3 regions of the Streptomyces sp. NPDC098781 genome follow, and region 3 is predicted to be linked to each of the others. Evidence: riboswitches for the same ligand, from Rfam matches in the RefSeq annotation. Region 3 holds a riboswitch; each other region holds the start of a gene.
What was found. Region 3 has a riboswitch for cyclic di-AMP ahead of ACIQWG_RS33455 (M23 family metallopeptidase). Riboswitches for the same ligand answer to the same signal wherever they lie in the genome.

Region 1: another riboswitch for cyclic di-AMP. It lies ahead of ACIQWG_RS16560 (LysM peptidoglycan-binding domain-containing M23 family metallopeptidase); the one in region 3 lies ahead of ACIQWG_RS33455 (M23 family metallopeptidase).
Region 2: another riboswitch for cyclic di-AMP. It lies ahead of ACIQWG_RS38985 (M23 family metallopeptidase); the one in region 3 lies ahead of ACIQWG_RS33455 (M23 family metallopeptidase).

What each region holds. Positions count from the first base shown of each region.
Region 1 is NZ_JBIWAK010000003.1:1,064,469-1,074,601, reverse strand. It holds gene ACIQWG_RS16580 (helix-turn-helix domain-containing protein) at 1-481, shown strand, start outside; gene ACIQWG_RS16575 (DUF6126 family protein) at 478-600, shown strand; gene ACIQWG_RS16570 (tyrosine-protein phosphatase) at 631-1,428, opposite strand; partial or broken gene ACIQWG_RS16565 (alpha-galactosidase) at 1,609-3,680, shown strand; cyclic di-AMP (ydaO/yuaA leader) riboswitch at 3,988-4,145, shown strand; gene ACIQWG_RS16560 (LysM peptidoglycan-binding domain-containing M23 family metallopeptidase) at 4,150-5,112, shown strand; gene ACIQWG_RS16555 (SGNH/GDSL hydrolase family protein) at 5,377-6,162, shown strand; gene ACIQWG_RS16550 (TetR family transcriptional regulator C-terminal domain-containing protein) at 6,329-6,949, opposite strand; gene ACIQWG_RS16545 (Glu/Leu/Phe/Val dehydrogenase dimerization domain-containing protein) at 7,018-8,196, opposite strand; gene ACIQWG_RS16540 (MBL fold metallo-hydrolase) at 8,472-9,647, shown strand.
Region 2 is NZ_JBIWAK010000015.1:18,857-28,989, reverse strand. It holds gene ACIQWG_RS39015 (MBL fold metallo-hydrolase) at 27-812, shown strand; gene ribA (GTP cyclohydrolase II) at 875-1,519, opposite strand; gene ACIQWG_RS39005 (MarR family winged helix-turn-helix transcriptional regulator) at 1,755-2,270, opposite strand; gene ACIQWG_RS39000 (dihydrofolate reductase family protein) at 2,336-3,472, shown strand; tRNA gene ACIQWG_RS38995 (tRNA-Met) at 3,656-3,729, shown strand; gene ACIQWG_RS38990 (PP2C family protein-serine/threonine phosphatase) at 3,847-4,917, shown strand; cyclic di-AMP (ydaO/yuaA leader) riboswitch at 5,174-5,331, shown strand; gene ACIQWG_RS38985 (M23 family metallopeptidase) at 5,343-6,365, shown strand; gene ACIQWG_RS38980 (aldo/keto reductase) at 6,538-7,482, shown strand; gene ACIQWG_RS38975 (PrsW family intramembrane metalloprotease) at 7,522-8,943, opposite strand; gene trmB (tRNA (guanosine(46)-N7)-methyltransferase TrmB) at 9,079-9,942, opposite strand; gene lhgO (L-2-hydroxyglutarate oxidase) at 10,085-10,133, opposite strand, start outside.
Region 3 is NZ_JBIWAK010000009.1:451,081-461,213, reverse strand. It holds gene ACIQWG_RS33470 (DNA topoisomerase (ATP-hydrolyzing) subunit A) at 1-672, opposite strand, end outside; gene ACIQWG_RS33465 (M16 family metallopeptidase) at 1,267-2,622, shown strand; gene ACIQWG_RS33460 (M16 family metallopeptidase) at 2,619-4,007, shown strand; cyclic di-AMP (ydaO/yuaA leader) riboswitch at 4,209-4,372, shown strand; gene ACIQWG_RS33455 (M23 family metallopeptidase) at 4,385-5,170, shown strand; gene ACIQWG_RS33450 (GntR family transcriptional regulator) at 5,358-6,053, shown strand; gene ACIQWG_RS33445 (HPr family phosphocarrier protein) at 6,232-6,513, opposite strand; gene ACIQWG_RS33440 (GNAT family N-acetyltransferase) at 6,693-9,539, shown strand; gene ACIQWG_RS33435 (DUF5998 family protein) at 9,592-10,133, shown strand, end outside.

The DNA of each region.
Region 1 (10,133 bases), on a different contig from region 3:
CTCCCGACTGGAGACCGGGCAGCGCCAGCCCTCCCTGCCGATGCTGCTCGCCCTCGCCCGTATCTACGGTACGACGGTCTCCGAGCTGCTCGGCGAGACGGTCGCCGACCGGCACGCCGTCGTACGCGTCGACGACATGGAACCGACCGCGGCCGGCGGCTGGACCTACCGGCAGGCCGGCGCACCCGGGCGCGGGATGCAGGCGCTGCGCGTCCATGTGCCCTACGACACCCAGGGCGACATCGTGCGCGTGCACCCCGGCGAGGAGTGGCTCTACGTGCTCCACGGGCGGCTGCGCCTGCGCCTCGGAGACACCACGCACCGGCTCGCGCCCGGTGACAGCGCGCATTTCGACTCGCTCACCCCGCACCGGATCGCCGCCCAGGACCAGGGCGGGGTCGAGTTGCTGTTCGTCCACACCTTGCTACAGAGCCCCACGGCCGCCCTGTGCCTGGGCCCCACGATCGGAGAGACGCCATGAGTGACATGGAGGAGAAGTTCCCGCGCGCCCTTTGGGTGCGGCTCATCATCTACATCGCGGTGGGACACGTCTTCGCCGCCTTCGTGTACTTCCTGTTCGAGGCGGGCGGCGGGCAGTAGGCGTCGCGGGCGCGCGGCAGCGGCCGGGCGTCAGTCGAGCAGCCGCTCCCGCAGGCGCTCCCGGGTCTCCGGAGTGATCCGCAGGCCCTGCTCCAGGTAGGTGTCGACGCCGCCCCAGGTCTCCTCGATCGTCTCGAAGGCCGCCGTGAGGTACTCGGCCCGCGCGTCGAACAGCGGGCTGAGCAGCTCCATGATCTCGGGCGAGTAGACCGAGGCACCGCTGCCGTTGCGCTTCACCTTGTAGCGACGGTGCTTGGCGTTGGACTCCAGGTAGTCGGCGACGATCGCCTCGCGCTCCACGCCGAGGGAGAGCAGCGTCACAGCGATGGACAGGCCCGCGCGGTCCTTGCCGGCCGCACAGTGCATCAGGGCCGGCACGCTGTCCTCGGCCAGCGCGTGCAGCACCTGGGAGTGCTCGCCGGTGCGCTCCTTGATGATCGAACGGTAGGAGGCGATCATCCGGTTCGCCGCCTTGCCGTCCGCCAGGATCTCCCGCAGCTGGTCGAGATCGCCGTCCCGGACCATCTTCCAGAACTCCGCGCCGTCCGCCGGGTCCGACAGCGGCAGGTTCACATTGCGCACGCCCGGCAGCTCGACGTCCGGCCCTTCGAGCTTCTGATCGGCCGCGTTGCGGAAGTCGAAGATCGTGTGCAGCCCCAGGGAGTCGAGGAAGACGGCGTCCTCGGCGGTCGCGTGCGCGAGATGGCCGCTGCGGAAGAGTACCCCCTGCCGCACCCGTCGCCCGTCCACCGTCGGCAGTCCACCCACGTCACGGAAATTGCGAACCCCGGCCAGTTCAGGCTCGGTCGACGGGATCTGCTGCGTCACGGGGGCTCCTCCCAGTCGGCCCCGGCGGCGCGGCTCTGCGGTGCGGCCGACGGGGTGCGCTCTTGACGATACGACATGGATTCCGGGGCCAATGAGTTGTCCACAGGCGTTGCCCCGGGGCCGCCCGGCCCTAGATGATGTTGGTACTTGATCGCACCTGTTCGTCTCTGTGGGGGCTTGATGCTGGAGATCTCCGAAACGGGCCGTATCTGGCTCCTCTCCGGGCCGACCAGCAGTTACGCCGTCCATCTGACCGAGGGCGACGAGCTGCTGCACCTCCACTGGGGCCCGCGGATCGAACTCGCCGACGCCGAGGCCCTCGCCGTACGTCCGCTGCCGGAGCACTCGTCCTTCGAGTCCCCGCTCGACGGGCACGAGGAGTACCCGGTGGAGGGCGGCCCGCGTTTCGTGCGCCCCGCGCTGTCCGTGCGCGCCGAGGGGCGGCGCGGCACCGAGTGGGATTTCGTGCGGTACGAGTCCGAGGGTGACGAGCTGCGGTTGCGCTTTCGTGACGGCGGGCTGAACGTCACCCTGCACTACCGGATGCGCGACGACGTGGTGGAGCGCTGGGTGGCTCTGGACAACGAGGGGCCCGCGCTGGAGCTGCTGCGCGCCGACTCGGCCACCTGGACGCTGCCCTACCGGGAGGACTGGCGGCTGTCCCAGCTGCACGGCCGCTGGGGAGCGGAGTCCCGGCTGGTGCAGGCCCCGCTCACGTACGGCGAGAAGGTCATCGGCAGTCGCCGCGGGCACACCGGGCACCAGCATCTGCCGTGGGTCGCGCTCGACACGGACGCCACCGAGGAACGCGGCGAGGTCTACGGCTGTGCCCTCGCCTGGTCTGGGTCCTGGCGCATCGCCGTCGCCCAACTTCCGGACGCGCGCGTGCAGATCACCGGCGGGGCCGGACACGACGACTCGGGCCTGCTGCGGCTGGCCGCGGGGGAGTCCTTCACGACGCCCGTCTTCGCCGGCCTATGGAGCGACGGAGGCTTCGGCGGGGCCAGCCGCGCCTGGCACGCGTACCAGCGCGCGTATGTGATCCCTGACGCCGATACCAGGACCGGCCGGTGCTGTTCAACTCCTGGGAGGCGACCGAGTTCGACATCTCCGAGGAACAGCAGAGCGCGCTCGCTCGGCGGGCCGCGGCCATCGGTGTCGAGCTGTTCGTGGTGGACGACGGCTGGTTCGGCGCGCGCACCAGCGACCGCGCCGGGCTCGGCGACTGGACCCCCAACCCCGAGCGCTTCCCGTCCGGCCTCAAGCCGCTCGCCGAGCACGTGCACGAGCTCGGCATGCAGTTCGGCATCTGGGTCGAGCCGGAAATGGTCAATCCGGACAGCGAGCTGTATCGCGCCCACCCGGACTGGGTTCAGCACCAATCGGGACGAAAGCGTACGGAATTCCGCAATCAGCTCGTACTGAACCTCGCCCGCGATGACGTCCAGGAGTACCTCTGGGAACAGCTCCACGGGCTGCTCTCCAGCGCGCCGATCGACTATGTGAAGTGGGACTTCAACCGCTGCTTCGCCGACGCCGGCTGGCCCGGTGAGCCGTATCCGCAGCGCCTGTGGGTCGACCATGTGCGTGCCCTGTACGGCTTGCTCGACCGGCTGCGCGCGGCTCATCCCGGTGTCGCCTTCGAGTCCTGCTCGGGTGGCGGCGGACGGATCGACCTCGGCGTGCTGAGCCGCACGGACCAGGTGTGGACCTCGGACAACACCGACCCCCTCGACCGGCTCGCCATGCAGCACGGCTTCAGTCAGATCCACCCCGCCCGGGTCATGGCGGCCTGGGTCACCGACAGCCCGAACACCATGTTCAACGGGCGCGCGAGCTCGCTGCGCTTCCGTTTCGTCAGCGCCATGGCGGGGGTGCTCGGGGTCGGCGGCGACCTGGAGCGGTGGACCGAGGAGGAGCTCGCCGAGGCGCGGGAGTGGGTGACGCTCTACAAGGAGATCCGCCCCCTCGTGCAGCGGGGCCACCTGTACCGGCTGCGGCCCCCGCGGGGCGGGCTGAGCGCGGTGCAGTACGTGCTCGGGGACGAGACGGTCGTTCTCGCATGGCTTCAGGCTCAGAGCTTCGGCGAGCCCCTGCCGGCTCTGCGGCTCCGCGGTATCGACCCGACAGGTAGGTATGAATGCCCTGAAACGGGCGAAGTTCACCGAGGGGCTGTACTGGTGCATCACGGGCTGAAAGTCGACCTTCGGGGCGATCTGGATGCGGCAGTTATTCACCTCCGTCGCATCTAGCCGTTCTGTCCGAATTGCTGCCTTCATTCCAACTCGCTCTGGAATGAAGGAAGCTGGAGCGGTGTCACGTGAGCAGGGTCATATTCGTGACCGTGCGTCGTCCGTCATGTCCACGTAATTCACATGTTTTTCAAGGGGCTTTGAGTCGGGCGACGCCCCCAGAATTCACTCAGGGTGACCGGTAATTCCCACAAGGGATCAACAGGAACGCATTCGGACGGAACCCCTCACTTGTTCCCGTGCGTCTTCCTCGCTTACGTTCACGACCAATCCGGACGGACGCCTAATCCTGCCGCCGACCGGATCCCGCGCTAACTCACCCGTCCACGGCAGGAGCGGGGGACCCACAGGTACAACCGCCTGTTCCGGTCTCCGGAACGGCTTGGGGTCAAGTCGCGTCCCGACGCGGCCGGGCATCTCCAGCCCGCACCCGACAGCTCACCTCGCAGGCGCCGGAGAGGAATTCGCCATGCCCGCGAAGGGTAAGCACCGACGCCCGAAGTCCCTGCGCTTCACCCGCTCCATCGCCGTCGCCGGAACCGGTGGCGCCGCTCTCGCTCTCCCGCTGATGGGGGCCGCCGGCGCCCACGCCGCTCCCCAGCAGTCCGTTTCGGAAAAGGCCGTTCAGTCCCTTCCGGTCACCGGTGAGAAGGCCGCCGAGAAGAAGGCCGGCGACAAGAAGGCCGACGTGCGGACCTATTCGGTGAAGGTGGGCGATTACCTTTCGAAGATCGCCGACGAGCAGAACGTCAACGGTGGCTGGAAGCGGCTCTACGCCGACAACCGCTCGGCCGTCGGCGAGGACCCGTCGCTGATCCACCCGGGTCTGAAGCTCACGATCAACGGCAAGAAGGCCGCGACGAGCGCCCCCAAGTCCTCGTCGCCCGCCCCGTCTTCGTCCTCGTCGAAGACCCCCTCCAAGACCTCCTCGAAGCCGTCCACCGAGTCGGCCGAGAAGGATTCGAGCGCCTCGAAGGCGGCCGCGAAGACGACTTCGGCCGCCGACACCACGAGCACCGTCAACGGGTTCTCCGCCCCGCTGTCCGGCGCCTCCCTCGGCACCGGCTACAAGGTCGCGGGCAGCATGTGGTCCAGCGGCTACCACACCGGCGTCGACTTCGCCGCCGCCACCGGTACCCCGCTCAAGGCGGTCGGCCAGGGCACCGTCGTCTCCGCCGGCTGGGGTGGCGCGTACGGCAACCAGGTCGTCATCCAGCTCGCCGACGGCTACTACGCCCAGTACGCCCACCTGTCCTCGCTCTCCGTCTCGGCCGGCCAGACCGTGACCGCGGGCCAGCAGATAGGCCTCTCCGGCGCGACCGGCAACGTCACCGGCCCGCACCTGCACTTCGAGATCCGCACCACGCCGGACTACGGCTCCGACGTGGACCCGGTCGCCTACCTCCGCTCCAAGGGCGTCGCCATCGGCTGACGGCCCCCCGCGAAACCACCTGCCTGACACGCAGCCGAAGGCCGGACCCCCGATCCCCGGGTCCGGCCTTCGGCATGCCTGTGGTCCTGGTGCGGTGATCGGCCGTCCAACAGCCCTGCTCGGAGGGTTATTCCACGTTTGGTGAACACTTGGGGAGTGGCTTATCTCACCGCTCGTCAACCCCTGCCTACGGTCGCGTAGGTCACATCCAAAGGTGAATCATGTCCCGATGTGACAGGCGATTCGAAGAGTGACAGCAGATCAGTGATCGGGTCGTACGTCGCGGTGGGGGACAGCTTCACCGAGGGCGTCGGCGACCCCGGCCCCGAAGGGGCGTTCGTCGGCTGGGCCGACCGCTTCGCGGTCCTGCTCGCGGACCGGCGCCCCGAGGGCGACTTCGATTACACCAACCTCGCCGTGCGCGGCAAACTCCTCGACCAGATCGTCGAGGACCAGCTTCCGAAGGCCGTCGAACTGGCCCCGGACCTGGTCTCGTTCTGCGCGGGCGGCAACGACATCATCCGGCCCGGAACCGACCCCGACGAGGTGGCCGAGCGCTTCGAGCGGGCCATCGTCCGGCTCACCTCAGCCGTCGGCACCGTCATGGTGACGACCGGCTTCGACACCCGCGGCGTGCCCGTGCTGAAGCACCTGCGCGGCAAGATCGCCACGTACAACGGTCATGTGCGGGCCATCGCCGACCGGTACGGCTGCCCCGTGCTCGACCTGTGGTCCCTGAAGACCGTTCAGGACCGCCGGGCCTGGGACGGCGACCGGCTGCACCTGTCTCCCGAGGGGCACACGCGCGTGGCGCTCCGCGCCGGTCAGGTCCTCGGCCTGGAGATTCCCGCGGACCCGGACCAGCCCTGGCCGCCGCTCCCGCCGCGCGGCACGCTGGAGATCCGCCGGGACGACGTCCAGTGGGCGCGTGAGTACCTGGTGCCGTGGATCGGGCGGCGACTGCGCGGTGAGTCCTCGGGCGACCACGTGACGGCCAAGGGCGCCATGTCTCCGGACGACATCAAGATGCGGATCCAGTCGGTGGCTTGAGTGCGGTGCGCGAGTGATCGGTCGGTGGCTTGAGTGCGGTGCACGAGCCATCAGGCCGTGGCTTGAGAGCGGTGCGCTAGGCACCGGTGCCTCCGGGCCGTACCGAAGACTGGTCGGTGCGGCCCGGACGTATGTCCTCCCGAAGGGAACCCGGCGTCCGCGCACCTCACCGAGTCGACGCCGTCAACGCCTCTCGCTCCAGGCCCAGTTCCCGGGCCAGCGCCTCGTCCGCCCACTCGCGTGCACACGCGCGGGAGACCGCGCCCGGGTACGACGTCAGCTGTACGGCCAGCCCGTCGAGCAGGGCCGTCAGGCGCAGTGCCGCGCCGGTCGGGTCCGGACAGCGGAACTCCTCCGCGGCGACACCCTCGGCGATGACCTCGGCGATGGCCGCCTTCCACTGCCGGTCCAGACCCCGGATGACCTCCTGGAGCGCGGGTTCGCGCAGTGCCGCCGCCCAGCCCTCGATCCACAGCCGCCAGCCCTTGGCCTGGCCGGTGGGCGCGTACCAGCGCACGGCCGCCCGCAACCGTCGTAGCGCCGTCGTGCGGCGGCCCAGAAGCTTGCGCAGATGAGCCAGGTCGTCCGCTGCCGCATGGGTGAAGGCGGCCGCGACGAGCTTCTCCTTCGTCGCGAAGTGATAGAGCACCAGAGCGTTGCTCACGCCGAGCGACGAGGCCACGTCGGCGATCCTGACCGCCGCCACGCCCCGCGCCTCTATCTGCTCCACGGCGGCGCGCAGCAGTTCCTCCCGCCGCTCCGCCACGCTCAACCGCACTCTTGCCACGCCGTCACCCTAAAGCCTCGCCACGAGCCACCCCTCGGCCGCTGCCGAGGAGGTCCCCGCGGCCGGTGTCATCGGTGCCAGCCGAACCGCTCGGTGATCTCCGGAAGCCGGTCCGCGGCGATGGCGTGCGCGGCGGCCCTGGGGGCCGTCCCGTCGGCCTCGGCGCGGGCCAGGGTGAGATCGGTCAGGTCGCGCATCGAGCGTCTGATGTGAGCGAACGCCTCGTCCGCGTCCGGGCCCATGTCCCCGAACAGCGTCCACCACCACCAGGCGTTGGTGGCCGAGTTCACCACGACGTCCGGCAGTACCGTGACCCCCCGCGCGGCCAGCATCTCCTCCGCGTCGGGCCGTACGGGCATGTTGGCCGCCTCGGCGATCCAGCGGGCGGTGACCCGCGCCTGGTTCGCGGCGTCGATCGCGTACGAGACCGCCGCCGGAACCAGCACCTCCGCCTCGGCCGACAGCCAGGCGTCGCCCGGCAGTTCACGGTCGCCGGGGCGCAGCGCCGCGCGGTCCACCGTGCCGTGGGCGTCGCGCGCCGCCAGCAGGGCCTCGATGTCGAGGCCCGCCGGGTTGGCGATCGTGCCCTTGATGTCGGCGACCGCCACGACCGTGAGCCCCGCGCGCGTGAGGAAGCGCGCGGTGGCCCCGCCCATGGTGCCCAGACCCTGCATCGCGACGCGGGTCCTCCAGTACGGCACACCTGCCCGGTCCAGAGCCGTCAGGACCGACTCCGCGACCCCGCACCCGCCGACCAGCTCGTCGAGGCCGATGCCGTCGACCTGGACCGCGAACGCCTCCGCGAGCCGGCGCCGGGCACCCGCCTCGTCGTCGAGCAGCGGATACACGGCCTGGACCGACGACACGAGCCCCGCCTCGGCCGCCGCGCGGTCGACCACGTCCTGGCTGAGCCCGAGGTCCTCGCCCGTGGTCCAGAAGTTCTCGATGTACGGCCGCATGCTTCGCAGGTAGCGCACCAGGAGCCCGTACGCCTCCGGATCCCGGGGATCGCAGTCGATGCCGCCCTTGGCGCCGCCCAGGGGGACATACCGCGCCTCGGGGTCGTAGTGCAGCGCTTCCTTCATGCTCATGCCGCGGGCCAGCCCGGTGACCTCGTCCAGCGTGCAGCCCGGCCGCATACGCAGCCCGCCGCTGGCCACTCCGCGCACCAGCCGGTCGACGACCAGGAAGCCCTGGCGGCCGGTGACGTGGTCGGTCCAGGTGAGCGACAGCAGGGGGGTGGTCATGGGGTCTCCGGGGTCGGGGCCGGTCCCGGGGTGGGCGCCCCGGTGCGGCTACTGAACGATGAGTCAGTATTGAAGTAGGAAGGGGACATGTCAACGCGCTCGGTGGATCTCGGTGGAACCCGGTGGAACCAGGGGGATCTCGGTGGAACCCGGTGGATCTCGGTGGGGAAGCGGCCCGCCCGGGGTCGTCGGAGCCCGACGGACCGGGGGGTATCCGGAGGTGTCGGTGGGGCCGCCCATAATGGGATTACTCACCGACTCCACCTGGAGGTACCGTGGCCGGTTTCCGTTTCCCGAGCTCCGGGCTGCGCGCCCTGCGGCCCGAGGCCTTCGGCGTGGACCCGAGCGGTGAGCGCATGGCGCGCATCCGCAGATCCCCGCACTTCCAGAACGGCGTGTTCCAGAACCCCGGCGGTGAGGCGCGGACAAGACCGTCCGGGTCGATGCTGGAGTTCGCCAAGATCTACTTCGACAAGGAGGCCCGGCCCCGCCGCGCCCCGAAGAGCACCGTGCCGGTGCACCCCACCACCTACGCCGACCTGGCCAAGCCGCCCGCCACAGGGCTGCGCCTGACCTGGATGGGGCACTCCAGCGTCCTCGCGGAGATCGACGGCCACCGCGTGCTCTTCGATCCCGTGTGGGGCGAGCGCTGCTCCCCGTTCCCCTTCGCCGGACCCAAGCGGTTGCACCCCGTACCGCTCTCGCTCGCCGCGCTCGGACCGGTCGACGTCGTCGTCATCTCGCACGACCACTACGACCATCTCGACCTGCCCACGATCAAGGCGCTCGCCGGTACCGACACCCTCTTCGCGGTACCGCTCGGCGTCGGCGGCCACCTCGAGCACTGGGGCGTGTCCGCCGACCGGCTGCGTGAGCTGGACTGGCACGAGCAGACGAAGGTCGGCGGGCTCACCCTGACCGCCACCCCGGCCCGCCACTTCTGCGGCCGCGGACTGCGCAACACCCAGCACACCCTCTGGGCGTCCTGGGTCGTCGCCTCGGACGAGCACCGGATCTACCACAGCGGTGACACCGGCTACTTCGAGGGCTTCAAGGACATCGGCGCCGAGCACGGCCCGTTCGACGCGACGATGATCCAGGTCGGCGCCTACTCGGACTTCTGGCCCGACATCCACATGACGCCGGAGGAGGGCGTCCGGGCCCACCTCGACCTCCAGGGCGGCGATCCGACCGCGGGCGTCATGATGCCGATCCATTGGGGGACCTTCAATCTGGCGCCGCACCCGTGGGCGGAGCCGGGGGAGTGGATGATGCGGGCCACGCACAAGGCCGGCGTCGCCATGGCGGCCCCGCGCTGCGGCGAGCCCTTCGAACCGGCCTCGCCGACGCCTCTGACGCCCTGGTGGCGGGATGCGGCCGAGGCGCCGGCCGAAGGGTGGCCGGCCTGGCCGCCGGTTGCTTCGGAGGCGGGGGACGCGGCGGTCGCCTAGGGGGCGGTTGTGCCGGGCGGGCTCGAGACGCGTTGGGCCGAGTGAGGCCGAGTTGGGTTGAGTGAGGCTGAGTTGGGCCTCGTAAGGCCGAGTTGGGCCTCGGGGTGGGTACATCTCAGGCTTGAGCAGCCGTCGCTCGGTCGCTCGGTCGTGGCGGCGGACGGCGTGCGCGCCCACGTTTTGGCGCTTCGCGCGGGGCGTGCGGGAGCACTGTGGGGCGCCCGGCTGGCGATGTGCGCCGTTACGGGGGGTGACGTTCAGGGGTTGGCGCGCCGGGTGCGCGGAGTGCTGAAACGTCCCGGCCGGGGCGGGCGTCGGTGAAGAGGAAACGCGTTTACGGGGGGCGGGGCATGGAAAATGCCCCGCCCCTCGACTTTTGCCTGTGACCACTTCTGACCAGGTCCGATCGTTCAATTGCTCCTTGTGGGCGAACGGTGAGATCGGTTATCGGTCTGTCGTACGAGGCCTCATACCAGAGCGGGACGC
Region 2 (10,133 bases), on a different contig from region 3:
CTCGTTCTCAACCGTGAGGTCTGGCGATGGTCGACACCCGCACCACCAGTGAGCAGGTCCCCGTCCCCGTGCGTGTCCTCGGCGGCCCCACGGCCCTCATCGAGTACGGCGGCCTGCGGTTTCTCACCGACCCCACCTTCGACGGCCCCGGTGACCACCCCTTGGGCGGCGGACGTGCGCTGACCAAGACCGCTCCGGCCGCCGCCCGGCCCGCGGAGCTCGGGCGGATCGACGTCGTTCTGCTCTCGCATGACGAGCACCCCGACAACCTCGACGTCTCCGGGCGGGCGCTGCTCGCCGAGGTGCCGCTCACCCTCACCACGCCGGGTGGGGCGAAGCGGCTCGGCGGTGCGGCTCGGGGGCTCGCCGACTGGGAGTCCGTGGAGGTCGATCGGCCCGGCGGCGGCGTGGTCACCGTCACCGGGGTGCCCGCGCTGCACGGGCCGGGGGAGCGGGCGGAGATCGAAGCGGTCGTCGGGCAGGTCGTCGGGTTCGTACTGACCGGCGACGGGCTGCCCACCGTCTACGTCAGCGGTGACAACGCCCAGCTCGGGCCGGTCGAGGAGGTCGCCGAGCGGTTCGGGGCGGTGGATCTCGCCGTGCTGTTCGCCGGGGCCGCCCGTACCGCCGTGCTCGACCGGCAGTTGCTCACGCTCGACAGCGCGCGGGCCGTGGAAGCGGCGCGGATCCTCGGGGCGCGCAGGATCGTTCCCGTCCACTTCGACAGCTGGGCCCACTTCACCGAGGGGCGGGCGGAGCTGACGGCCGCCTTCACCGCGGCGGGGCTGATCGGACGGGTGCAGTTCGGGTGACCGGGTGACCCGGCGGGCCCGGGGGGCCCGGGGGCGTCCTGTGCCGCCCCCGTGCCGTTCGCTCAGCCGGCGCTGAGTTCCGCGAGGTCCCCCAGCGGCAGGGTGTGCTGGGTCTGGAGGACCTTCGCGCGCAGATAGCGGACGTTGTCCGGGGTGGCGAAGACGCCGGTGGGGACGCGGTCGCCGACCTCGATGCCGAGGGCGCGCAACTGGGCCGCCTTGTCGGGGTTGTTGGACAGCAGGTCCAGTTCGCCGATGCCGAGGGCGTTGAGCATCTGGGCCGCGGCCGTGTAGTCGCGGTCGTCCTCGGGCAGGCCCAGGGCGGCGTTCGCGGCGTAGGTGTCCAGGCCCTGGTCCTGGAGGGCGTACGCGTCGAGCTTGTTGTAGAGGCCGATGCCGCGGCCCTCCTGACGCAGGTACAGCAGCACGCCGCCGCGCTCGGCGATGCGCTCGACGGCCTCGCGCAGCTGGGGGCCGCAGTCGCAGCGGGCCGAGCCGAAGACATCGCCGGTCAGGCACTCGGAGTGCAGCCGGACCAGCGGGGTGGTGCCGGGTGCCGGGTCGCCGAGGACGACGGCCACGTGCTCCAGGCCGTCGGTCAGGCCGTGGAAGGTCACCAGTTCGGCGTCGACGCGGTAGCCGTCCTGGAAGCGCAGCGGGACCCGGACGCGGGCGCGCTGGGTGGCGGCGGCGGGGAAGTCGGGCATGCGGGGTCTCCGGGTTCCTTGGGAGGGCCGACTGCTTGCGGATCCTGCTGACTGCTGACTGCGGGGCTGCTGGCTGTTGGAGCTCTGCTTCAGATTTGAATCAGCTACTCGGTCTGAACCCTACTCCCTGCTTTAAATTTGAATCAACGCGATTCGACGAGTTCCGGAGGCCATGTTGCGCAGATCACAAAGTCGCGCAGGTCACGAAGTCGCGCGGGTCGCGAAGTCGCTCAGGTCACGAGCAGGGCTTGTTGGAGCGCCGACGCCAGGGCACGTCCTCCGGACCGGCGTGTGCGCCCTCGCCCTGGAACCCCTCGCCGACCGCCGTGAAGATCTCCTCCAGCTGGCCGACCTGCTCCGGGGTCAGCCGGTCGAAGAGCAGCGACCGTACGGTCTCGACATGACCCGGGGCCGCGCGCTCCAGCACCCGCATGCCCTCGTCGGTGAGGGCCGCGACGCTGCCCCGTTTGTCCCAGCGGCAGTCCTCGCGCCGCACCAGGCCGTCCCGCTCCAGACGGGTGACGGCGTACGTCAGCCGACTGCGGGTGATTTTCAGTCCTTCCGCGAGCTCGGTCATGCGCAACCTGCGCTCCGGGGTTTCCGAGAGGGTGGCGAGGATGGAGTAATACAGATGGGGCATGCCGGCCTCCTGCTGGAGCTGCCGGTCCAGCGCGTCCTCCACGAGCGCGGCGGCGGCGATGTACGCGCGCCAGGCGCGCTGCTCCTCCGAGGTGAGCCAGCGAGTCGTCATACGACCAGTGTAGGTTTGTTTCAAACTTGAACCAAGATCGGATCGCCGAGCCGGAGAGCGCGCCCATGCCGTCGTACCCCTACGTCCTGCTGTCCGCCGCCGTCTCCCTGGACGGCTACCTCGACGACACGGGCCCGGACCGCCTGCTGCTGTCCAGCCCGGCCGACTTCGACCGGGTCGACGAGGTCCGCGCCTCCGTGGACGCGATCCTGATCGGCGCCGGCACGATCCGGGCGGACAACCCGCGGCTGCTGGTGAACTCGGCCGAGCGGCGGGCCGCACGGGTGGCGGCGGGCAAGCCGGAGTACCCCTTGAAGGTCACGGTCAGCGCGTCGGGCGAGCTGGACCCGGCGGCGAACTTCTGGCACACCGGCGGCGACAAGGTCGTCTATACGACGGAGAAGGGCGCGGACCTGCTGCGGCGCGCGCCGGTCGCGGCGGACGTCGTCGCGCTGGGCGAGGAACTCGACTGGCGGGGGCTGCTGGCCCATCTGCGCGAGGTGCGCGGCGTGGAACGGCTGATGGTCGAGGGCGGCGGCACGATCCACACGCAGCTGCTCCAGCAGGGGCTGGCGGACGAGGTGCAGCTGGTGCTGGCCCCGCTGTTCGTGGGGGATGCGCGGGCGCCCCGGCTGTTCGGGCCGGGTGCGTACCAGGGCGGGCGGCTGCGGCTGGTCGAGACGCGGCGGATCGAGGACGTGGTGCTGATGCGCTACGAGCCGACGGCGCCCGGTGCCGGGGGCCTCGCCTCCGCCGCGGACCGGCACTGGCTGGCGCTGGCGTGCGAGCTGGCGGCGCAGTGCCCGCCCTCTCGGACGGCGTTCAGCGTCGGGGCGGTCGTGGTGGCCGCCGACGGGACGGAGCTGGCGCGCGGGTACTCCAGGGAGGGCGGTGACTCGGTGGTGCACGCGGAGGAGGCGGCGCTGGCGAAGATCACGGCGGGGGATCCGAGGCTGGCGTCCGCGACGGTGTACAGCAGCCTGGAGCCGTGCACCCGGCGTTCCTCGCGACCGGTGCCGTGTGCCCGGCTGATCCTCGAGGCGGGGGTGCGCAGGGTGGTGACGGCTTGGCGGGAGCCGGACACGTTCGTGGTGGGGGCGGACGGGAGCGGGGTGCTGGCGGGGGAGGGCGTGGATGTGGTGGTGCTGCCGGAGTACGAGGAGCGGGCGATCGCGCCCAATCGGCATCTGGTGGGTGGGTGAGGGCGTGGGGCCTTTTCCTGGCCGGGCTCGCCGGATGGACCTGGCCGGATGGGCCTGGCCGGACGGGCCTCACCGGACGGGCCGGGAGGGCCGCGGCAGCTGAGCGGAAAGTCCTGGTCAGGACCGGCCCCGGGAAAGGCGTGTGCTTCGGGTCCCGCGGATGGCGTACTATGGACTCATCGACGCGGGGTGGAGCAGCTCGGTAGCTCGCTGGGCTCATAACCCAGAGGTCGCAGGTTCAAATCCTGTCCCCGCTACTGAAGGCTCAGGGCCGGAACTGATCAGTTCCGGCCCTGAGTGTTTTCCCCGGTCGGCTTCCAGCGCTCGCCCGCCGCCCCCGCTTCGGCAACCCTGGTGAGGTGGAGCAGCGGCGGATGTCATACGCACGCCGGTTCGTCCGGCTGCTCCCCGCCCTGCTGATCGCGGCCGGAGCCGTGTACGACCACGTCACACCGACGGACTTCACCGGCGCCCCCTTCCTCACGGCCGCGCCACTGGTCGCCGCCCCCCTCTACTCACAGCGCGGCACCGTGCTCACCGGAGCCCTGGCCCTCCTCGTGGTGCTCGTGATGCGCGCGCCGCGCGGGGAGCTGTCCCAAGCGGAGGTGGTCACCGAGCTGGCGACCATCGTGGTCGTCTCCGTGCTCGCGGTCCTCATCAACCTCCTCGTCCGCCGCAGCGACGAACGCCTCGCCTCCGCCCGCGAGATCGCCGAGGCCGCCCAACGCGCCGTACTGCCGGAGCCGGCCGAGCGGATCGGCGGGTTCCGGATCGCGGCCCGGTACGAGGCGGCGCAGGAGGGCGCGGCCATCGGCGGGGATCTGTACGCCGTGCAGGACACCCCCTACGGCGTCCGGCTGGTGGTGGGGGACGTGCGGGGCAAGGGAATGGGGGCGGTCGGGGCCGTCGCCGTGGTGATCGGGGCCTTCCGGGAGGCCGCCGAACAGGAGGCCACGCTGGAGGCGGTCGCGCAGCGGCTGGAGCGGGCGCTGGCCCGGGAGCGCGCACGGCGCGACGGACCCGAGTCGCAGGAGTGGTTCACCACCGCCATGCTCGCCGAGCTGCCGCACGGCAACGAAATCGTGCGGCTGGTCAACCGCGGGCACCCGCCGCCGCTGCTGCTGCACGCCGACGGCACCGTCCACCCCCTGCCGGCCACCGAACCCGCCCTGCCGCTCGGCATGCGCGAGCTCGGCGCCTGGCCCGACCGGGCCGACGACGCCGGCTTCCCGGACGGGGCCACCCTGCTGCTGTACACCGACGGTCTGACCGAGGCGCGGGACGCCGGCGGGCGGTTCTACGACCCCGAGGTGGGCCTCGCGGGCCGCGTGAACGCCCTGCGCGAGCCGGCCGAACTGCTCGGGGTGCTCGCGGCGGACGTACGCCGGCACTCCGGCGGAGGGATGGCGGACGACCTGGCACTCATGGCCGTACGACGACCGTGAAGCCTTCTGACCGATCACCTTGACCGTTGTCACCAGCGGTGATCGCGCGACCGCCCTCCGCATAACAACTGACATACCGTCAATACCTGTGTGACTCCAGAGTCTTGGTCAACTCGCCCGATTTAGGCCGCTCATGACCCCTAAGTCCGGGCGAAAATCGTTAATGATCAAGTGGAACAGCTTGGAATACGCGCCCCGGGTCTATTAACGTTCGATAACGCAGCGCGGTCGTCCCAGCCGTCACAAGAGTCGGCTCCGTGCGCACGCGCCGAATCCCGTAAGGGAACCGGGGAACCACCACCTTGGGGTGAATCGCACGGATTCCACCGTGGAAGCACGGTTGGTATACGCGCGTAGGAGACCTTCCTGCTCCGAACCCGTCAGCTAACCCGGTAGGCGAGAAGGAAGGAAAGGAGTACGCCCACGTGGCGTCAAACCGGCCTGCTCCGCAAGCCCCGTTCGTGCCGAGCGAACGCAGCGACACCTTCGGCTACGACCGCTACCGCACCGACGAGGGCCCGTTCGAGGAGTGGAACCCCACCGCGGATTCCATTCGTCCCGTTCGTGGCAGGCACCGCGTCTCCAAGCAGCGTGGCGGGGGACTCGCCCGCAGCTCCACGGTTCTCGGCGTAGGCGTCATAGCCGCCGTCGGCGCGGGCGGCATGGCCAGCGCCAACAGCGGCAAGCCGCCGGTCGCCATCACGATGCCGGACCTGCCCCTGATCTCGGACGACTCCTCCGAGCCCGCCGAGGACACGGCCACCGCGTTCAGCACCATGGGCGAGGCCACCGAGGAGACCACGCAGGGCACCTCCGACGCCGGCGAGGTGCTGCGCAGCCGGATCATCGCGCAGGCCGAACTCCAGCAGACTCAGATCGACAGCAAGGCCGCCGCGGCCGCCGTCGCCGCCGCGGAGAAGGAGGCCAGGGACGCGGCCGCCAAGGCGGAGAAAGAAGCCAAGGCCAAGGCCGCCGCCGCGAAGGCCGCCGCCGAGGAGGAGGCCCGCAAGAAGGCCGAGGCCGAGCGTCTCGCCGAGCTGGCCAAGCAGTACACGCTGCCGACCTCCTCGTACACCATCACCTCGACCTTCGGTCAGGCCGGCGCCTACTGGTCCTCCGGCTACCACACCGGCCTCGACTTCGCCGCCCCCACCGGGACGCTGATCAAGGCGATCCACTCCGGCACCGTCACCTTCGCCGGCTGGGACGGCTCGTACGGCTACAAGACGGAGATCACCCTCGACGACGGCACCGAGCTCTGGTTCGCGCACCAGTCCTCGATCAGCGTCAGCGTGGGCCAGAAGGTCAACACGGGCGACGTCATCGGCCGCGTCGGCGCCACCGGCAATGTGACCGGCGCCCACCTGCACCTCGAGGTGCACCCCGACGGCAGCGCGAACGGCATCGACCCGCTGGCCTGGCTTCAGGGCAAGGGCCTCACGCCCTGAGGCCCGTGACGGGCGACCACATGTGATCCCCGGCGGTCCTGACGGCGTCCCCCCGACGTCAGGGCTGCCGGTTCTCGGTGCGTGCGACGGTGTTCGTCGCGAGCGTCTTCATTACGCAGCCTTGGTCCCCGGTGTGGAATGAGCCGTTCCGGTACGACGGTTGACGTAGAGCATGAGTGCTCTTCGTCAGCTCGGCTCCTCCGACCTGGAGGTCCACCCGCTCTGCCTCGGCGGCAACGTCTTCGGCTGGACCGCCGACGAGACCCGGTCCTTCGCCGTCCTCGACGCATACACGGAGGCGGGCGGCAACTTCATCGACACGGCCGACGTCTACTCGGCGTGGGCCGAGGGCAACTCGGGCGGCGAGTCCGAGACGGTCATCGGCCACTGGCTGACGGCACGCGGCAACCGGGACGACGTCGTGATCGCCACCAAGGTCAGCCAGCACCCCGACTTCCAGGGCCTGACCGCGGCCAACATCAAGGCGGCCGCCGACGCCTCCCTGCGGCGCCTGGGCACCGACCGCATCGACCTCTACTACACGCACTACGACAAACCGGAAGTGCCCGTCGAGGAGATCATCGGCGCGCTGGACGAGCTGGTGAAGGCCGGCAAGGTACGGCACATCGCCGCGTCCAACATCTCCGCCGAACGCCTCGCGGCCTCCCTCGCCTTCTCCAACCGCGAGGGCCTCGCCCGCTATGCCGCCCTCCAGCCGCACTACAACCTGGTCTCCCGCGACACCTACGAGGGCCCCCTGCGCGACCTGGCCGAGCGGGAAGGGCTGGCGGCGATCCCGTACTACTCCCTCGCGGCCGGTTTCCTCACCGGCAAGTACCGACCGGGGACGGCCGTGGACAGCGCCCGCGCGCGGGGTGCCGGCAAGCACGCAGAGTCCGAGCGGGGCCGACGGGTGCTGGCCGCCCTGGACGAGGTGGCCCGTTCCCACGACGTGCCGATGGCGACGGTGGCCCTGGCCTGGCTCGCGCAACAGCCGACGGTCGCGACGCCCCTGGCTTCGGCCCGCACGGTGGAACAGCTGCCGGCGCTGCTGGGGATGGCGGAGCTGAGGCTGACGGACGACGAGGTGGAGCGGCTCACGGAGGCGTCGGCGTGAGGCGCCGCCTCTTTCTCGACCGCTAGGACCTCTCGACCGCTAGGACCGATACGGGTTGTAGAGGGGGTACGGCGCCACCGAGCCGTAGCCCGGTGCGGGGCCCGGTCCGTTCAGCTGCCCGTACGGCTGACCGTGCGGGTGCCCGTATGGCTGCGGGTAGGTCGGTCCGTACGGCTGTGGGTACGTCGATCCGTACAGCTGCTGGTGAACGGCCGGCCCCGGTTGCGGGTGGCCGTATGCCGTCCAGGCCTGCGCGGCGGCCGCGTGCTCCAGCGCCGGCCGGGCGAACTCCCGCCGCGCCCACAGTTCGTGCAGCAGCTCCTGTTCTCGCACGACGTAGTCCGCGCCGGCCCGGCCGCGGCGGCCCCGGTGCCGTAGGAACGCCAGCGACGTGGCGTAGGCCTCGTACTGCGCCACCGCTCGCGCCGCCTTCCGGCCCCCTTGGCGGCGCGCGTACTGCCGGGCCACCCGACGGTCTCGCATCGAGCCCAGCGTGAAGGGCGCGCTCGGCGACAGCCATCCGGCGGCGACGTAGGCGGGGAGTTCCTCGCGCACGGTCCTCAGCTCGCGCTGCCGGGTCCAGATCACCAGCCAGGTCAGCAGCCCGAACGCCGGGACCATGAGGGTCGCGTACACGCCGAAGAAGCCGTACTCGCCGAAGGCCGAGGAGCCGTTCCACAGGGCGTGCATGCCCATGGCGAACAGCAGGCCGAGGAGGGGGAGCAGGACGCGGCGCACATGCTGGCGGTCGCCCGACAGCGCCGCGATGCCGAAGCCGATGCCGGTCAGAACGGTGAAGAGGGGGTGCGCGAAGGGCGACATGATCACGCGGACGAAGAAGGTCGCCGCGGTGACGGAGGCGATGCCGCTGTCGCCGGTGAGCTGGTCGGTACCGAAGGCGGTGCCGAGGTAGAGGATGTTCTCGGTGAAGGCGAAACCGGTCGCGGTGACCCCGGCTATCACCACTCCGTCGACGATCCCGGTGAAGTCCCGGCGGCGGAAGAGGAAGACGAGCAGGACGGCCGCGGCCTTCGCCAGCTCCTCGACGACCGGCGCTATGACGGTCGCGCCCAGGGTGTCCGCGTGCGACGGATCGGCCGTCGCGGTCGCTATCCATCTGGTCGCGAAACTGTTGGCGACGATCGCTATCAGCGCCGCGGCGCAGGCGCCCCAGGCGAAGGAGAACAGCAGGTTCCGCCAGGGGCCCGGCTCGACGCGGTCCAGCCACCGGAACGACGCCACGAGCAGCGGCACGGGCAGCACGGCGAGCCCCAGCCCGACCAGGAACCCCTCGGTGCCGGTCTGCTCGCGCACCAGGGCGAGGATGACCAGCCCGGAGAGCGCGAGCAGCGTGCTGAGCGCGCCGTAACGCACCCAGCGCCGGTGCCACCAGTGCGCGTGCCGCGGTGCGCCGCCGGTGGGACCGGCGGGGTGCGTCGGGTACGGGGGACAGGTGGCCACGGCATTGACCCTAACGAGGCAGGGGCGCCGCCCGCAGCAGCGCGAGGGGCTCGGGCGCCGGTGGGGGGTGCTGTCGGTGCTGCTGTCGAAGTCCCTGGGGACGGTTCGTTGTCGGTGCTGTTCTTCCCGCTGCTGTTACCGCTGTACGCGGCGGAAGAGCAGGTCGTTCACCACATGACCCTTGTCCAGTCCCTGGCCCTCGAAACGGGTCAGCGGCCGGAACTCGGGACGGGGCGCGAAACCACCGTCGGGGCGGGTGTTCTCGAAGTCGGGGTGCGCGGTCAGCACGTCGAGCATCTGTTCGGCGTACGGCTCCCAGTCCGTGGCGCAGTGCACCAGGGCGCCGGGCCGCAGCCGGGTCGCGGCGAGGTCGAGGAACTCTGGCTGGATGAGCCGCCGCTTGTGGTGGCGCTTCTTCGGCCAGGGGTCGGGGAAGTAGACGCGCAGCCCGTCGAGCGAGTCGGGGCCGAGCATCTCCCGCAGCAGGATGATGGCGTCGCCGTTGGCCACGCGGATGTTGCCGAGGCCGTTCTGGTCGGCCAGGTTGAGGAGGTTTCCCTGCCCGGGGGTGTGGACGTCGACGGCGAGGATGTTGGTGCCGGGGTCGCCGGCGGCCATCTGCGCGGTCGCCTCCCCCATGCCGAAGCCGATCTCCAGCACGACGGGGTTGTCGTTCCCGAACAGCTCGCCGAGGTCGACGACGCACTGTCCGTCGATGTCCAGCCCCCACTTGGGCCACAGCCGCTGCAACGCGTCCGCCTGGCCCGCGGTCACCCTGCTCCGCCGCGGCTGAAAACTCCGGATCCGCCGCTCGAAGTGCGACCCGGCCGGATCGGCCTGTGGCCCGTCCGGGAACCGCGGCTCCCCCTTGGCCCGGGTATGCCGAATCGACTCACCGGGGACGGGGACGGGGGCATGGCTCGCGAGCTCACCGTCGGCCACGGTTCGACCGGGGACGGCGGGGCGGGGGGCTTCGGGGGCGTTGAGGGAGTCAGACACAGTGGGGTCGATTTTACGGGGAGCGGGAAGGGGGTGGAATTACGGCTGGGATCCGTCAGCCCGTCCGGCGTTTGAGGACGAGGCCCTTCGGGACCGATGGGGGTCCGGGGGGCGGAGCCCCCTGGTGGGGTCGAAGGGGCGATCAAACCCCCTCCAACACCGCCAACGCCCGCCGAGCCACCTCCCGCCCG
Region 3 (10,133 bases):
GACGTGCTTCATCAGCGTTTCCAGATCCGCGTTGGGGTGGCGGATCAGATGGCGGGCGGCCGCGATGACCTCGCCGAGGTTGTGCGGCGGCATGTTCGTGGCCATACCGACGGCGATGCCCGAAGCGCCGTTGACCAGGAGGTTCGGGAAGGCGGCCGGCAGCGCCACCGGCTCCCGCTCCTGGCCGTCGTAGTTGGGCGAGAAGTCGACCGTGTCCTCTTCGATCGACTCGGTCATCAGGCTGGTCGCCTGCGCCTGCCGGCACTCGGTGTACCGCATGGCGGCCGGCGGGTCGTCGTTGCCCAGCGAGCCGAAGTTCCCGTGGCCGTCGACCAGCGGGACGCGCATCGAGAAGGGCTGGGCCATGCGCACCAGGGCGTCGTAGATCGAGGCGTCGCCGTGCGGGTGCAACTTACCCATGACCTCGCCGATCACGCGGGCGCACTTCACATAGCCGCGGTCGGGGCGCAGGCCCATCTCGTTCATCTGGTACACGATGCGGCGATGCACCGGCTTGAGGCCGTCGCGAGCATCCGGCAGGGCTCGGGAGTAGATGACCGAGTACGCGTACTCGAGGAAGGAGCCCTGCATCTCGTCGACGACGTCGATGTCGAGGATCTTCTCCTCGTACGAGTCGTCGGGCGGCGGGGTCTTCGTGCTACGGCGGGCCATCGCTGCCGGCTCCTTGCTGAAGCGTTGGACGGGTATGACGCGGACCATTGTGGACCGCGGCACTGACAACCACCGACCAGGACCCGAAGTCTGCCTCCGGTACGGCGCGTGAGAAGTGTCGCCGACGCCCGGCCTCGACGGCGACCGAGGGCGGCGTTCGGGCATCAACCGGCCAGGCCGACACGGTGCTTGCCCGAGGGAGGGCAACACGCGGAGCACTCGCCGGCGACCGCGCGCCCCTCTCTCCGCGACCGCGTGCCCCGGCGTGCGCCCACGGCGGCGGCAAGCCCACGCCGCGAAACCGTTCACTCGCCGGAGTGATCGACGGGCAGCCGTACGAGGGCCGCCGGGGAAGGGTGCGGCGGGGCGCGAGCTGACCGCGAGCGGCAGCCGCCCCCGAGCGTCAGCCGCCCCTGGGTGACAGCCCGCAGATCCCCGCGCCGACGCCCCGCACCGGCTCCCGGTCCCGTCCGACGCCGAAGGCGTTCCGAACGGGAACTTCGCCGACCCTTCGGACGCTGCATACAGTGGCAGGAACTCGTGCCGAACTGCTCGGCACGACGCAGTGCACGCGACCGGAAGGACACCTTGCCCATGGGTCACACGGCCACACCGGAGGCACAATCCGGCGGCCTCACCGCGACGGAGCACCGCCTGGCCAACGGCCTGCGCGTGGTGCTCTCCGAGGATCACCTCACGCCGGTCGCCGCGGTCTGCCTCTGGTACGACGTAGGCTCCCGCCACGAGGTCAAGGGCCGTACCGGACTCGCCCACCTCTTCGAGCACCTGATGTTCCAGGGTTCGAACAGTGTGAAGGGCACGGGGCACTTCGAGCTCGTCCAGGGCGCCGGTGGCTCGCCGAACGGCACCACCAGCTTCGAGCGCACCAACTACTTCGAGACCATGCCCGCCCACCAGCTGGAGCTCGCGCTGTGGCTGGAGGCCGACCGCATGGGCAGCCTCCTGGTGGCGCTCGACGAGGAGGGCCTGGAGAACCAGCGGGACGTCGTCAAGAACGAGCGCCGCCAGCGGTACGACAACGTCCCTTACGGCACGGCCTTCGAGAAGCTGACGGCGCTGACGTACCCCGACGGGCACCCGTACCACCACACCCCGATCGGCTCGATGGCCGACCTGGACGCGGCCAGCCTGGAGGACGCCCGCGCGTTCTTCCGCACCTACTACGCGCCCAACAACGCCGTCCTGTCGATCGTCGGTGACATCGACCCCGAGCAGACGCTCGCCTGGGTCGAGAAGTACTTCGGCAGCATCGCGTCCCACGACGGCAAGCCCGCCCCGCGCGACGGCTCGCTGCCCGAGATCATCGGCGAACAGCTGCGCGAGGTCGTCGAGGAGAACGTCCCCGCGCGCGCGATGATGGCCGCGTACCGCCTGCCGACGGACGGCACCCGCGAGTGCGACGCCGCCGACCTGGCGCTGACCGTCCTGGGTGGCGGCGAGTCCTCCCGCCTCTACAACCGGCTCGTCCGGCGCGACCGTACGGCCGTCGCAGCCGGTTTCGGCCTGCTGCGCCTGGCCGGCGCGCCCTCCCTGGGCTGGCTGGACGTGAAGACCTCCGGCGACGTCGAGGTCCCCGTCATCGAGTCCGCCGTCGACGAGGAGCTGGCGCGCTTCGCGCAGGAGGGCCCCACCGCCGAGGAGATGGAGCGCGCCCAGGCCCAGCTCGAGCGCGAGTGGCTGGACCGGCTCGGCACGGTCGCGGGCCGCGCCGACGAACTGTGCCGGTACGCCGTCCTGTTCGGCGACCCGCAGCTCGCGTTCACCGCGGTCAAGCGGGTGCTCGACGTCACCGCCGAGGAGGTCAAGGCGGTCGCCCAGGCGCGGCTGCGGCCCGACAACCGTGCGGTGCTCGTGTACGAGCCGGTCGCCGGCGAGGACGAGGACCTGGAAGCCGCCAGCACCGACGAGAACGAGGAGTCGGCCCAGTGACCGAACTCGCCAGCATGGAGTTCCACCCACAGCCCCAGGCCGGCCCGGCCCGGCCCTGGGCGTTCCCGGCGCCCGAGCGCGGCAAGCTGGACAACGGCCTCACCGTCCTGCGCTGCCACCGCCCCGGCCAGCAGGTCATCGCCGTCGAGGTGCTGCTGGACACGCCCCTGGACGCCGAGCCGAAGGGCCTCGACGGCATCGCCACGATCATGGCGCGCGCCCTGTCCGAGGGCACCGACAAGCACACCGCCGAGGAGTTCGCCGCCGAGCTGGAGCGCTGCGGCGCCACGCTGGACGCCTACGCCGACCACCCCGGCGTCCGCGTCAGCCTCGAAGTGCCGGTCTCCCGTCTGCCCAAGGCGCTCGGTCTGCTGGCCGACGCTCTCAGGGCACCCGCGTTCGAGGACGCCGAGGTGGAGCGCCTGGTGCGCAACCGCCTCGACGAGATCCCGCACGAGCTGGCCAACCCCTCGCGCCGGGCCGCCAAGGAGCTTGCCAAGGAGCTGTTCCCGGCCACCTCGCGCATGTCCCGCCCGCGCCAGGGCACCGAGGACACCGTCGCCGGCATCGACTCCGCGGGCGTACGCGCGTTCTACGAGCGCCATGTGCGTCCCGCCACCTCCACCGTCGTGGTCGTCGGCGACCTCACCGGCGTCGACCTCGACGCGCTGCTCGGGGACACCCTGGGCGCCTGGACGGGCTCCTCGGCCGAGCCGCGGCCCGTCCCGCCGGTGACCGCGGACGACACCGGGCGCGTCGTCATCGTGGACCGCCCCGGCGCGGTCCAGACGCAGCTGCTGATCGGCCGGGTCGGCCCCGACCGGCACGACCGCGTGTGGCCCGCGCAGGTGCTCGGCACGTACTGCCTCGGCGGCACCCTCACCTCCCGCCTGGACAAGGTCCTGCGCGAGGAGAAGGGCTACACCTACGGCGTACGCGCGTTCGGGCAGATCCTGCGCTCCGCCCCGGACGGCAGCGGCGCGGCGATGCTCGCCATCAGCGGGTCCGTCGACACCCCGAACACCGGCCCGGCGCTGGACGACCTCTGGAAGGTCCTGCGCGGTGTCGCCGGGGAGGGGCTGACGGACGCCGAGCGGGACTTCGCCGTGCAGAACCTGGTCGGGGTCGCGCCGCTGAAGTACGAGACGGCGGCCTCCGTGGCGAACACCCTGGCCGACCAGGTCGAGCAGCACCTGCCCGACGACTACCAGGCCACGCTGTACCAGCAGCTCGCCGCCACCGGCACCGTCGAGGCCACCGCCGCGGCCGTGAGCGCGTTCCCGGTGGACCGCCTGGTGACGATCCTGGTCGGCGACGCGGCCGCGATCCGGGAGCCCGTGGAGGCCCTCGGCATCGGTGAAGTCACCGTCGTGGCGGCCGAGTAGGCGAAAGACGGCGCCACGCGCGCATAGGGGCCCTGGTGACGAAAGAGTCACCAGGGCCCCTTTATGCCCGAATTGAGGAGAGGTTGCCTGTCTGGCCTGTGGGATGCGCTACAAAAGCCCTGCTCGGTTTGGGGATTGAAAGATGTCCCGTTTAGCGTCTTCCGGGCTGTCCGTCAGGCACCGCGCCGCACCCGCGGCACCGGACAGCCATCGCCGAGTCCCCGTATGGCGCGAGCCAGGGGAGCCGGGGACCCACCGAAGTCCCTGGGGTGAATCGGGCGCCCGCGCGAGTGCGAGGGGGCCCGTAGGAGACCTTCCTGCTCCGAACCCGTCAGCTAACCCGGTAGGCGAGAGGGAAGGAAAGGACCAGCCACTACATGGCGTTCACCTGCGCCACCGGGAAGAACCGCCCCACCGGGAAGCATCGCCGGCCCAGCCGGATGCAGCGCTCCACCGCCCGTGCCGCGGGCGTCGCCGCGCTCACCGCCACCGGCGTCATAGGCACCCTGGCCGCTCCGGCGCTCGCCGCCGAGCCCGCCGCGGAGCAGACCGGCCTCATCCCCGTCATCGCCGTCGAGAACTCGATCGCGGACCAGCTCGACGCCCAGGCCGCGGCCCAGGAGCACGCGGCCAAGGAGGCCGCCGCCGCGAAGAAGGCCGCCCAGGAGGCCGCGCGCAAGAAGGCGGCCGAGAAGGCCGCGAAGGAGCGCGAGGCCAAGGAGCGCGCCGCCCGCGAGGCAGAGCGCAAGCGCCTGCTGTCCTATGTGTCCCCGATCCCCGGCTCGTACGTCTCCACCGGCTACAAGGCCGGCGGCGCCGTGTGGTCCTCCGGAAGCCACACCGGCATCGACTTCCACGCCGCCAGCGGCACGTCCGTCCACGCGGTCGCCTCCGGCACCGTCGTGGAGGCCGGCTGGGGCGGGGCCTACGGCAACAACGTCGTGATCAAGATGAACGACGGCACCTACACCCAGTACGGCCATCTGTCGTCCATCGGCGTCTCGGTGGGCCAGCGGGTCACCCCCGGCCAGCAGATCGGCCTGTCCGGCGCCACCGGCAACGTCACCGGCCCGCACCTGCACTTCGAGGCTCGGACCTCGCCGGAGTACGGCTCCGACATCGACCCCGTCGCCTACCTGCGCGCGCACGGCGTGAACATCTGACGCCACCGCCGCACCACCCGAAGCCCCGGCTCCCGAGCCGGGGCTTTCGGCGTTTTGGCGTCGAACCGATGACCAAAAAATATCCATGGATTCCGGCTCGCCGTCGGAAATTCAGGCAGGTTGCAATAGAGTCACAGCGAACACGTCATTCGTCGACGTTTCACGGGGATTAAGGCGGAGGTGGGTCATGCGTATTCCGGCGCACTCGGTGTGCACGGCGATCCGGGACGACATCGTCGCCGGTGTCCACGAGCGCGGCGGCCGACTCACCGAGGAAGTCCTCGCCCGCCGCTACGGCGTCTCCCGCGTCCCGGTCCGGGAAGCCCTGCGCACCCTGGAGGCGGAGGGCTTCGTGGTCACCCGGCGGCACGCGGGGGCCTGTGTCGCCGAACCGACCGAGCAGGAGGCCGCGGACCTGCTGGAGATGCGCGGCCTGCTGGAGCCGCTCGGCGCCGCCCGGGCCGCCCAGCGGCGCACCGAGGCCCATCTGAAGGTCCTGCGCGGCCTGGTCAGGCTGGGGCAGGAGCGGGCCAGGCGGGGCAACAGCGAGGATCTGCGCTCCCTGGGCGGCTGGTTCCACGAGACGCTGGCCCAGGCGTCCGGCAGCCCCGCCCTGACCTCGGTGCTGACCCAGCTGCGCCACAAGATCGCCTGGATGTACGCCGTGGAGGCACCGGCCGACCCGCAGGGGTACTGGACCGAGCACGGCGCGATCGTGGACGCGGTGGCGCGCGGCGACGGGGAACGCGCCCGCGCGATGACGGCGCTGCACACCGAGCGCGCGCTCTCCGCGCACCGGCTGCGGTTCGGCTCCGGAGGCGGGCGCGCGGAGCGTGTGAGGAATTCGCAACATCCCGTAAACATGCCGAGTCTGCGGCATTAACAAAGGCGCCGTATACAAAGAGGGCATATTCGGTGGCGGTGAATTTCTGCTGCCCTTTTTCGAATGCACCGGCAGCGCGCCGCCAATTGCGTCGAGCCTGCCCGGAAACAGCGAAGCCGCGCCCGCCGAAAAGGCGGACGCGGCTTCACCGTTCGCTACGGATCACCCGCTCAGGTCCTCAGACCGTCTCGGGCAGCTCCTCGAGACCCTCGGCGACCAGCTTCGCCAGTCGGTCGAGGGCGGCGTCCGCGCCCTCGGCGTCGGAGGCGAGGACGATCTCCTCGCCGCCCTGGGCGCCCAGGCCCAGGACGGCCAGCATGGAGGCCGCGTTGACGGGGTTGCCGTCAGCCTTGGCGATCGTCACCGGGACGCCTGTGGCCGTGGCGGCTCGGACGAAGATGGAGGCGGGGCGGGCGTGGAGGCCCTCGGCCCAGCCGACGTTGACGCGGCGCTCAGCCATGTGATGCTGCCCTTCGGTGTTCAGGGTTGTCTAGACCAGTTTCCCACACCCGTGAAGCAAGCCGGAACGAGACGAACGTCCCGTCTCTCGGTGCCCGTCGGATCGCGGCCTCGACCCCACGTTCGTCCTCCACAGACTGCCTCGCGCCGTTGTCGTACGCGAGCCGTACTCTGGGCCCCATGCAGAGCGCCTCGGACCGGCACGAGTACCCCGCCCACTGGGAAGCCGACGTGGTGCTGCGCGACGGCGGCACCGCACGCATCCGCCCCATCACCATTGATGACGCCGAGCGCCTGGTCAGCTTCTACGAGCAGGTGTCGGACGAGTCGAAGTACTACCGCTTCTTCGCGCCCTACCCGCGACTGTCCGCCAAGGACGTCCACCGCTTCACGCACCACGACTTTGTGGACCGGGTGGGACTCGCGGCCACGGTGGGCGGCGAGTTCATCGCCACCGTACGCTACGACCGGATCGGTGCCGACGGAATGCCCGCGTCCGCCCCCGCCGACGAGGCCGAGGTCGCCTTCCTGGTCCAGGACGCCCACCAGGGGCGGGGTGTCGCCTCCGCCCTGCTCGAACACATCGGCGCGGTCGCGCGCGAGCGCGGCATCCGCCGGTTCGCCGCCGAGGTGCTGCCCGCCAACACCAAGATGATCAAGGTGTTCACGGACGCCGGGTACACCCAGAAGCGCAGCTTCGAGGACGGCGTCGTACGCCTGGAGTTCGACCTGGAGCCGACGGACCGCTCGCTCGCCGTGCAGTACGCGCGCGAGCAGCGCGCCGAGGCCCGGTCCGTGCGGCGGCTGCTGGTGCCCGGGTCCGTCGCCGTCATCGGTGCGGGCCGCACGGCCGGCGGGGTGGGCCGCAGCGTCCTCGGCAACATCAGGGAGGCCGGGTTCACCGGGCGGCTGTACGCCGTGAACAGGGCGTTCCCCGAGGACCTCAAGGAGCTCGACTCGGTGCCCGCGCACCGCTCCGTGCGGGAGATCGAGGAGCAGGTCGACCTCGCGGTGGTCGCCGTGCCGGCCCCGCTCGTACCCGAGGTCGTCGCCGAGTGCGGCGAGCACGGGGTGCAGGGCCTCGTCGTGCTCTCCGCCGGGTACGCCGAGAGCGGGCCCGACGGGCGCGAACGGCAGCGCGAACTCGTACGGCAGGCACGCGCGTACGGCATGCGCATCATCGGCCCGAACGCCTTCGGGATCATCAACACCGCCGCCGACGTACGTCTGAACGCCTCACTCGCCCCCGAGATGCCCCGTCCGGGACGGATCGGTCTGTTCGCCCAGTCCGGCGCCATCGGGATCGCGCTGCTGTCCCGGCTGCACCGGCGCGGCGGCGGCGTCACCGGGGTGACCGGAGTGTCGACCTTCGTGTCGTCCGGCAACCGGGCCGACGTGTCCGGCAACGACGTCCTCCAGTACTGGTACGACGACCCGGACACCGACGTCGCGCTGATGTACCTGGAGTCCATCGGCAACCCGCGCAAGTTCACCCGCCTCGCCCGGCGCACGGCGGCCGCGAAGCCGCTGGTCGTCGTCCAGGGCGCGCGGCACGGCGGCGCGGCACCGCAGGGGCACGCCGTACGGGCCACCCGGCTGCCGCACGCCACGGTCTCCGCGCTGCTGCGGCAGGCCGGCGTGATCCGGGTCGACACCATCACCGAACTGGTGGACGCGGGGCTGCTGCTCGCCCGCCAGCCGCTGCCGGCCGGGCCGCGCGTGGCGATCCTGGGCAACTCCGAGTCGCTGGGCCTGCTCACCTACGACGCGTGCCTGTCAGAGGGCCTGCGTCCGCTGCTGCCGCTGGATCTGACGACGGCCGCGTCGGCGGACGACTTCCACCGTGAGCTCTCGCGCGCGCTCGCCGACGAGACCTGCGACGCGGTCGTCGTCACCGCGATACCGGCGATCGGCGACGCGTCGACCGGGGACGCCGAGCTCGCCGAGGCCCTGCGGACGGCCGCCGAGCGGGTACCGGGCAAGCCCGTGCTGGTGGTGCACGTGGAGCTGGGCGGACTCGCGGAAGCCCTGTCGGCCGCGGCGAGCACCGCACCACGACCGGAGTCGAAGGCGCCCGGCGCCGTGGTCCGCGCCCACCCGATCCGCCCCCTCGACTTCCGCCCCGAGACCCTGCCCGAGCTGTCGGAGACCTCCGAGAACACCCCCCGCCTCATCACCGCCTACCCCGCGGCCGAGCGGGCCGTCCGCGCCCTCGGCGAAGCTGTCAGGTACGCGCAGTGGCGGCGCGAGGCGGCCGAGCCCGGCAAGGTGCCCGAGTACGAGGACATCGACGAGAAGGGCGCCGCCCGGCTGATCGACGGTCTGCTCGCGCGCGGGCAGGGCCTCACGCTCGGCACGGACGAGACCGGTGACCTGCTCGGCAAGTACGGCATCCAGGTCCACCGCGCCCTTCAGGCCCCCACTCCCGACGCGGCCGCCGACGCCGCCCGCACCCTCGGCTACCCCGTCGCCCTCAAGGCCACCGCCCCCCACCTGCGGCACCGCGCCGACCTCGGGGGCGTACGGCTCGACCTGGCGGACGAGGAGCAACTGCGCCGGGCATACGCCGAGTTGACCGAGCTGTTCGGCAGGGCCGAGGAGCTGCGGCCGGTCGTGCAGAGGATGGCACCGCGCGGCGTCGACACCGTCGTACGGGCCGTGATCGACCCGGCCGCCGGTGCCGTGCTGTCCTTCGGGCTCGCCGGAGCCGCCTCCCAGCTGCTCGGCGACATGGCGCACCGGCTGATCCCGGTCACCGACCGCGACGCCACCTCGATCGTCCGGTCGATCCGGACGGCACCGCTCCTCTTCGGCTGGCGCGGCTCCGCGCCCGTCGACACCCCGGCCCTGGAGGCGCTGCTGCTGCGGGTGTCGCGGCTGGTCGACGACCATCCGGAGGTCGTCGCGGTCACCCTGGAGCCGGTCGTCGTCGCCACCCACGGCCTGAGCGTGCTCGGCGCGTCCGTACGCCTCGCACCGCCGCCCGCCCGCGACGACCTCGGACCGAGGACCCTCCCCACGTACTGAGACCGCCGTGAGCGGTGCCTCGCAGTCAGTGGTCCCCCGTAGGATGGGCGTCATGGCCAAGACCAGTACGACGACCCAGGGGCTGCGGGCGGCGATCGAACGCAGCGGCTACTACCCGGCCCTCGTGGCCGAGGCGGTGGAGGCCGCCGTGGGCGGCGAGCCCATCCGGTCGTACCTGGTCCACCAGGAGACGACGTTCGACCAGAACGAGGTGCGGCGGCATGTGACCGTCCTCGTCCTCACCGGCAACCGCTTCATCGTCAGCCACACCGACGAGCAGGCCGCGGACAGCACCTCCCCGACGCCCTACGCCACGACCTCGACGGAGTCGGTCAAGATCGGCCGGATCTCCTCGGTCGTGCTCAGCCGCGTCGTCGCCAACCCGGAGCAGTACACGGTGGGCACGCTGCCCCGCGAGGTGGTCCTCACCATCGGCTGGGGCGCCGTCTCCCGTATCGACCTGGAGCCCGCCGCCTGCGGCGACCCCAACTGCGAGGCCGACCACGGCTACACGGGCAGCTCCACGGCGGACGACCTGAGCCTCAGGGTCAGCGAGGCCGGTGACGGCCCGGAGACGGTGCGCCAGGCGCTCGC